2 regions of the Kytococcus schroeteri genome follow, and region 2 is predicted to be linked to the other one. Evidence: riboswitches for the same ligand, from Rfam matches in the RefSeq annotation. Region 2 holds a riboswitch; the other holds the start of a gene.
What was found. Region 2 has a riboswitch for thiamine pyrophosphate ahead of thiE (thiamine phosphate synthase). Riboswitches for the same ligand answer to the same signal wherever they lie in the genome.
Positions count from the first base shown of each region.

Region 1 (4,187 bases), on a different contig from region 2:
GATGCTCCCCTTCCTCCTGCTGTCCACGCGCGCCGAGGACGACCTGGCCCACCAGGAGCACGAGGCGGTGGCACGCCACATGGGGGTCCCGCCGGAGCGCGTCGTGCAGTGGCGCCTGGAAGCCGGGCCGATGCCGGGGCTGGACCTCGGCCGGTGGGCCGGCGTGATCATCGGCGGCAGCCCGTTCACCGTCTCCGACCCGCCCGGGTCCAAGGACCCCGTGCAACGCCGGGTGGAGGCCGACCTGACCGCGGTGCTCGACGCCGTGGTGGCGGCGGACTTCCCCACCCTGGGCCTCTGCTACGGCATGGGCGTGCTCGGCGTCCACCAGCAGGCCACCGTGGACACCACGCACGGGGAGCAGCTCGCCGCACCGGTCGTCACCCTCACCGAGGCCGGTGCCGACGACCCACTGCTCGAGGGCGTCCCGCGGCAGTTCCGCGCGTGGGTGGGCCACAAGGAGGCCGTCGCCACCCCCTCGTCGGGGATGACCGTGCTGGCCGGCTCCGCGGCCTGCCCCGTGCAGCTGGTCCGCGTGGGCCGACACGTGCGCGCCACCCAGTTCCACCCCGAGCTCGACGCCGAGGGGCTGGCCGCCCGGGTGGCCGTCTACGCCCACCACGGCTACTTCGCCCCCGAGGAGGCGGCCGACATCGTGGCCGCGGCCCGCACCACGGACGTGTCCGCCTCGCACCGCCTGCTCGCCCGCTTCGCCGTGCTGTACGGGTGATGGGCGTGGACCTGCGCTCGACCCCTCCCCTGCACTGCGGCCACTTCTCCGCCGGACGGTGCCGCTCCTGCACGCTCATGGGCACGCCCTACGCCGACCAGCTGGCCGCCAAGGATGCCGCCGTCCGCGAGCGCCTGGGCCCCCTGGTGCCCGACCACGTCTGGCAGGAGCCGCTGCCGAGCGCCGCCGCGGGCTTCCGCAACAAGGCCAAGCTGGTGGTGGGCGGCACCGCGGGTGCGCCCACCCTGGGCATCCTCGACGCGGACGGACGCGGGGTGGACCTGCGCACCTGCGGCCTGCACGAGGCGGCCCTGGCCACCGTGCTGGACCGCCTCGCGCGCTTCGTGACCCGCGCTGCCCTGCCGCCCTACGACGTGGCCCGCCGCCGCGGGGAGCTCAAGCACCTGGTGCTCACCGCCTCCCCCACCGGGGAGCTCATGCTGCGCCTGGTGCTGCGCACCACCGGGCCGTTGGAGCGGGTCCGGGAGCACCTGCCCGGCCTGTTGGCCGACCTGCCGCGGCTGCGGGTGGTGAGCGCCAACATCCACCCCGAGCACAAGGCCACCCTCTCCGGTGCGCAGGAGGTGCCACTCACCGAGGAGACGCTGCTGTCCGTCCCGATGGGGCCGGTGGTGCTCCACGTGGGCCCGGATTCCTTCCTGCAGACCAACACCGCCGTCGCGGCGGCCCTCTACGCGCAGGTGACCGACTGGCTCACCGACCGTGGTGCGGCCACGGTGACCGACCTGTACTGCGGCGTGGGCGGGTTCGCGCTGCACGCGGCCGCCGCCGGCATCGAGGCGGTGGGCGTGGAGGTCTCGGCCGATGCGGTGCGCGGCGCGACCCGCGGTGCGCGGGACCTGGCGGGCGTCCCGGGCGCGGCGGGGGCACGCTTCGTGGTGGCCGACGCCTCGGACCCCGCGGCGGTGGTGGCCGCGGCCGGGGCCACGCAGGCCGTGGTGGTCAACCCGCCGCGGCGTGGCCTGGGGCCGGACCTGCCGGTGCTGCTCGACGGCCTCTCGGCCGCCGCGGACCCGGCCTCGCCCACGGGCACGCTCGTCTACTCCTCGTGCAACCCCGTCACGCTGGCCACCGACCTGGCGGCGATGCCGCACTGGCAGCCGTTGTCCGCACGGCTGGTGGACATGTTCCCCAACACCGACCACGCCGAGGTGCTGGTGCTGCTGGGCCCGCGTTAGGGTGCTGGCCGAACCACGGGAGCCCTGGAGCCGGGCTGAGAGGGCGAGGCATCGCCGACCGTCGCACCTGATCCGGGTCGTACCGGCGGAGGGAGGTCGGCGTGCACAGCGCCATCCAGCAGCAGCCCCAGGGGCCGGCGGACGTCGTCGTGCTCGGCGGCGGACCGGTGGGGGCGGCCACCGCGCGCCTGCTGGCGGCCGACCACCGGGTCGTCCTCGTCGATGCCGGGGAGCACCTCCGTGCCGCGCACCGTGCCGCCGGGATGCTGGCACCCACCAGCGAGTTCCGCACCACCGAGCCGGAGGTGCACGCGCTCGCCCTCGACGCGATGGGGCGCTGGCCCGGTGAGGCCGCCGCGCTCGAGACCGAGACCGGCATCGGTCTGGACCTGCGCACCGCCGGCACCCTCCACGTGGCCCTGGGCGCCGACGACCTGGCCCGCACCACCCACCTGGCCGACGCCGCTCGGGCGGCCGGTCTCGAGGCCGCGCCCCTGGACCGCCGGTCCCTGCGGCGCGCCGAGCCGGGGCTCTCGCGCCGAGTGGCCGGCGGGGTGGCCGTGCAGGGCGACCACCAGGTGGACCCGCGGCGGCTCGTGACGGCGCTGCGGGCCTCCTGCGCCGCCCGCGGGGTGCGGCTGGTCGATGCCGCCGGACGCCTGGCCGACGACGGCTCCGTGGTGCTCGCGGACGGCTGCACGCTGCGGGCCAGCGTGGTGGTGGTCTGCGCCGGGCACCGCACCGACGCCCTGCTGCCCGGTGCCCTGCCACCCACCGGCGTACGCGCCGTGGCCGGCACCGTGCTGCGCCTGCACGGCACCCCCACCGCGCCGGTGCCCAGCCACGTGCTGCGGGGCCGCGTGGACGACCGCGAGGTGTACCTCGTGCCCCGCACCGACGGTGAGCTCGTGGTGGGGGCCACGAGCGTGGAGCGGGGCACCGACGAGCGCGTGCCGGCCGGCGAGGTGCTCGACCTGCTCGGTGACGCCGCCGCGCTCTACCCGGGCGTCCGCGAGATGCACCTGGCCGAGGCGCTCAGCGGCCACCGGCCCACCCTCGCCACACCGGGCCCGCTGCTGCGCGAGCACACGCTGCCCGGCTCCGACGGCCCGGTGCGGGTGGTGCTCTCCACCGGTCACGGCCGCCACGGTGTGTTGCTGTGCCACCGGGCCGCCGCTGCCGCCGCCGCCGCGGTGCGCACGTCGGCCCCGTCCGTCGCCCGGACCCCACCAGCCCGTTGGTCCCCGTCCGTCCCGTCCACCCTCGAGGAGGCCTCGTGAGCACGCCCACCACCATCCGGTTCAACGGCACCGAACGCACCGTGCCGCCGGGCACCACCCTGGAGCAGCTGGTCACCGAGGTGCTCGGCCCGGGTCACGCCGGGGTGGCCGCGGCCGTGGGCCAGCAGGTGGTGCCCGCCGGTGCGTGGGGCCTCACGGTGCTCGCCGAGGGTGACCAGGTGGAGCTGCTCACCCCGGTGGCCGGCGGATGAGCACCGAGCCGAGCCCCACCCCGACGACGACCGCTCCCACCGCACCGCCCGGTATCCCCTCGCACACCCCGCTGGAGGACCCGGGCTGGGAGGTGGCCGGCACGCGCCTGACCTCCCGGCTCGTCACCGGCACCGGGGGCGCCACCCACCACACTCTGCTGGCCGACGCGCTGCGCGCCAGCGGTACCGAGGTGACCACCGTGGCCCTGCGCCGCGCCGACCTGGCCGGCGGCCCGTCCCTGCTCGGCGTGGTCCGCGACCTGGGCCTGCGGGTGCTGCCCAACACCGCCGGGTGCCAGACCGCCCACGAGGCCGTGCTCACCGCCCGGCTGGGCCGGGAGGCGCTGGGCACCGACTGGGTGAAGCTCGAGGTGGTCATGGACCACGACACGCTGCTGCCCGACCCGCTGGAGACCGCCGAGGCTGCCGAGCAGCTCGTGGCCGACGGGTTCACCGTGTGGGCGTACACCTCCGACGACCCGGCGCTGGCCGCGCACTTGGAGGACCTGGGCTGTGCCGCGGTGATGCCCGGCGGCTCCCCCATCGGGTCCGGGCTGGGCGTGCTCAACCCGCACAACATCGCGCTCATCTGCTCGCGGGCAGGGGTTCCGGTGGTGCTGGACGCCGGCATCGGCACTGCGAGCGACGCCGCCCTGGCCATGGAGCTGGGGTGCGACGCCGTGCTGCTGGCCACCGCGGTGCACCGCGCGCACGACCCGGTGACCATGGCCGCCGCCCTGCGCGAGGCCGTGCGGGCCGGCTGGTG
Region 1 covers NZ_JBHLVH010000014.1:165,048-169,234, forward strand. Annotated here, with positions in the region: gene ACFFHC_RS07850 (glutamine amidotransferase) at 2-730, shown strand; gene ACFFHC_RS07855 (methyltransferase domain-containing protein) at 730-1,929, shown strand; TPP riboswitch at 1,942-2,026, shown strand; gene ACFFHC_RS07860 (FAD-dependent oxidoreductase) at 2,031-3,209, shown strand; gene thiS (sulfur carrier protein ThiS) at 3,206-3,421, shown strand; gene ACFFHC_RS07870 (thiazole synthase) at 3,418-4,187, shown strand, end outside.
Region 1: another riboswitch for thiamine pyrophosphate. It lies ahead of ACFFHC_RS07860 (FAD-dependent oxidoreductase); the one in region 2 lies ahead of thiE (thiamine phosphate synthase).

Region 2 (4,187 bases):
TCCGCACCGGTGCTGAACTCGACTGTCGAGATCGGCACCGGTGCGGTTCTCACGGCCGGGTGACGTCCGAGATCGGCACCGGTGCGGAGTTCGTGGCCGGCGATGCTCGAGATCGGCACCGGTGCGGAGCTCGCCGGCCGCTCAGTGCCAGAGGGCGTGGAAGTGGTGCACCGGCCCCGGCCCGGCCCCCACGTCGAGGGCGTCCGCGTGCTCCAGCGCGGCCGTCAGGTAAGCCTTGGCGTCGGCCACCGCATCGGTCCAGCCCGCCCGCTGCGGGCGCAACGCGGCTACCGCCGAGGAGAGCGTGCAGCCCGTGCCGTGGGTGTTGCGCGTGGCCACCCGAGGAGCGGTGAACTCCTCCGCCCCACCCGGCCCGGCCAGCACGTCGGTGCTCGCGGCGCCGTCCACGTGGCCGCCCTTGAGCAGCACCCGCGCCCCCAGCCGCTCGTGCAGCGCGGCAGCCATCGCCCGCTGTCCGGCCAGGTCGCGCGGCGGTTCGGCCCCGGCGAGCACCCCCGCCTCGGGACCGTTGGGCGTCACAAGGTCCACCACCGCAACCAGCCGGCGCACGGCCTCCACCGCGTCGGCGTCCAGCAGCCGTGATCCGGCCGTGCTCACCATCACCGGGTCGAGCACCACGGGGCAGTCCAGCCGGCGCACCACGTCGGCCACCGCATCGGCCACCGGCGCCGTGCCGAGCATGCCGATCTTCACCGCGTCCACGCGCACGTCCTCCAGCAGCGTGACCAGCTGCTCGGTGACGAACCCCGCCGGCACCGGGTGGACGCCCGTGACCCCGCGCGTGCTCTGCGCCGTGAGCGAGGTGAGCACCGCGCAGCCGTAGGCCCCCAGGGCACTGAAGGTCTTGAGGTCGGCCTGCACACCCGCCCCGCCGGAGGGGTCCGAGCCCGCGACGGTGAGCACCACCGGCACGCGCGCGCTCCCCGCCCCTGCCGGGCCCCCGTGCGCGCTCACCGCCACAGCTCCCGGAACTCGCGTGCGGCCGCGGCCACGTCCGGCGCCGCGCACAGCGCCCGCACCACCGCCACGCCCTCGGCCCCGCACCCACGCAGCTCGCCGATGTTCTGCGGGGTGATGCCGCCGATGGCCACGCCCGGAAGCTGGCTCGCCGCCCGCATCGCACGGGCCCCCTCCGGCCCGATGGCGGGATCGTGCGCCACCTTGGTGGGTGTGGGCCACACCGGGCCGATGCCGATGTAGTCCACCGTGCCCGGCGGCAGGGCGCTGGCGGCACGGGCCTGCTCCACCGAGTGCGTGGACAGCCCGACGAGCACGTCCGGCCCCACCTCCTCGCGGGTCTGCACCGGCGGGGTGTCGGTCTGGCCGATGTGCACCCCCTGCGCCCCGATGGCGTGCACCAGGTGGGCGCGGTCGTCCACCAGCAGCGGCACTCCGGTGCCCTCGAGCACCTCGCGGATCTCCTGCCCCAGGCGCACGAACGCGACGTCGTCGAGGCGCTTCTCGCGCAGCTGCACGATGGTGACGCCGCCGGCCACCGCATCGCGCACCACGGCGGGCACGCCACGCGCGCCGCAGCGGGCGGTGTCGGTGACGAGGTAGAGCGTGAGGTCCAATGCGGGGCGGCCGGGCACCGACGGGCGCGTGGGGGCGGGTGTGGCCGCGGGGTGCGGGGCCGGCTGGGCAGGGTGGTTCACGATGACGTCCCTCCGCTCGCGTGAACGAGATCAGGTTCCACGGGTGTGTTCTCAGCCCCGGTGGGGCACCCCGCGTCGTCGGCCACCCTAGGTGGTGGGGCGTCCCGCCCTCGGGTGGGTGTGTGGCCGGGGCGGGGCCGGGGCGGCACCCCTCCGGACGTGCTCACCTCCGGAAAGCTTTCAGATCCACCGCGCCGTCGTGGTGGTTCTGAAAGCTTTCCGGAGGGTGGGGCGGCGGAACCCGGAGGTCTGCACGGAACCCGGAGGTCTGAGGCCGCTCGGGTGGGTCTGCTGCGGAGGTGGGCCCCATCGCCCCGCCGCACGGGAAAGGTGGCGCGGCACGGGAAGGGACGCCCCCGCACGGGAAGCTTCGCGTGCGGCCAGCACCTTTCGCGTGCGCAGTGAGTTTTCGCGTGCGACGGGCGGTGCGATGGGGGACGCGGCGGGGCGATGAGGCGAGGATGCCGGAGGGCGTGGGCTGGGCGATGCCGGAGCGGGCTTCCCCGCCCAGGCCCAACGACGTCCCCCCTCACGCCTGGCGGGCGCCGCGCATCATCCACGCGTGGTTGGCCCGCAGCACCGCCCGCGCACCGGGCACCCACAGCGCGTGCCGCAGCACCGGGTGCGCCAGCCGGCACCGCTGCCGCCACACGATGCGGCTGCCCCCGCCGCACGCCACCACGCGCACCTCGATCGTCCCCACCAGGTCGCCCGCGGACCGGGCCACCAGCCGGCGCCCCACCGGGTCCTCCACCACCCGCCGCAGCGAGAACCGCAGGGGCACCGGCAGCAGGCTGCGCACCACCATCGAGCCCGCGCCGTCCCCGGTCCGCCGCGCCGCCCGCGCCTGCGGCCACCACCCCGGGAAGCCCTCCGGAACCGCCCACCGCGCGTACACCGCTGCCGGAGCGCCGGGTTCGGTCCACGAGTGGGTGAACACGAAGGGGCGGTCGGCAGGGCGGGGCACGTGCCCCATCGTGGTCCACGCACCGCGGCGCTCCCGCGTGCGGCCCCGACACCCCGACAGGCATGATGGCCCTGCGGACCCGGCACACCGCCGGCCCACCCGCCGCACACCACGGAGGTCACCATGAGTCTCGAGTCCGGCCTGCACGCGCGCTTCTCCCAGGCGTTCGCCGACGTGGCGGACACGGTGACCGACTGGGACGCCCCCACCCCGGTCAAGGAGTGGACCGCCGGCGACGTCGTGGAGCACCTCATCGACTGGTACGAGTCCGTGCTGGAGAACTGGGTGGACATGGACTTGCCCGACCGCGACCCGCAGGCCGACCCCGCCACCGCCTGGCGCCAGCGCGCCGCCGACGTGCAGGAGCTGCTCGACGACAGCGAGCGCTCCACCATCGTGCTGGACGAGGGCCCGTTCGCCGGCCAGACGATCGCCGAGATGACCGGCGACCTGTACGTCTCGGACATCTACATGCACACCTGGGACCTGGCCCGCGCCGCCGGCGTGGAGCCCGACCTGGACCCCGACTACGCCGAGCAGATGCTGCAGGGCATGGAGCCCATCGAGCAGATGCTGCGCCAGTCCGGCCAGTACGGCCCGGCGGTGGAGACCGAGAGCGAGGACCCGGTGGAGCGCCTCATGGCCTTCATCGGCCGCGACCCGCAGTGGCGCCGCCCGGGTGCCCCGGAGGGTGGCGCCAGCCCGATGTGACCCGGGCGATCGCGCCCCGCCCCCTCGGGCAGGATGGCCCCGTGCCCGCCTGGACCCGCCGCGCCCCCGCACCGCACTTCCGCACCGCCACCGACCGGGCGGTGCGCCAGTTCGGCCTGTACACGCTGTTCTCGGTGGCGCTCGTGCTGGTCACCTTCCTGTTCCTGGGCGGCGCGGTGCTGTGGGTGGCCCTGCCCGCGCTGCGCTGGCTGACCCTGCCCTCGGTGCTGCTGATGCTGGTGTGCTCGGTGTGGATGGCGCGCGAGGCCCTGCCCCTCCAGGACGAGGGCGAGCTCGCCGGCCCGGCGTGGGCCGCGGTGGCCGGCACCGTGGCCGCGGGCACCGTGCTCACCGCCGTCCCCGCCTGGGCGGCCGAGGAGCCCCGCATCCTGCCGATGATGGGCTACACGGCCATGTCGGTGGCGATGATGCTGGGCCTTGCCGTCCGCTGGCGGCTGGCCACCACGCTCGCGTGCGTGCCGGCCCTCGCCGCGTGCCTGACCCTGGCCGTCCGCGACCTGCGCCTGGTGCCCATGTCGGCCGTGGGCCTGGGAATCGGCCTGGGGACGGGGCTCTTCATCGGGTACTGCAGCGCGTGGGCCATGAGCGTGGTGCGCGCGCAGGCCCGCCACCACCGGGTGGCCGCCGACCTGGCGGTGGCCGAGGAGCGGCTGCGTTTCAGCCGCGACCTCCACGACGTGCTGGGCCGCACCCTCTCGGTGGTGGCCCTCAAGAGCGAGCTGGCCGGGGAGCTGGCGCGGCGGGGCGACGGGGAGGCCGCCGCCGCGGAGACCGACGCCGTGCGCTGCCTCGCACAGGAGGCCGCGGACGAC
Region 2 covers NZ_JBHLVH010000001.1:76,029-80,215, reverse strand. Annotated here, with positions in the region: gene thiD (bifunctional hydroxymethylpyrimidine kinase/phosphomethylpyrimidine kinase) at 142-975, opposite strand; gene thiE (thiamine phosphate synthase) at 972-1,676, opposite strand; TPP riboswitch at 1,667-1,759, opposite strand; gene ACFFHC_RS00395 (SRPBCC family protein) at 2,206-2,643, opposite strand; gene ACFFHC_RS00390 (maleylpyruvate isomerase family mycothiol-dependent enzyme) at 2,767-3,354, shown strand; gene ACFFHC_RS00385 (sensor histidine kinase) at 3,396-4,187, shown strand, end outside.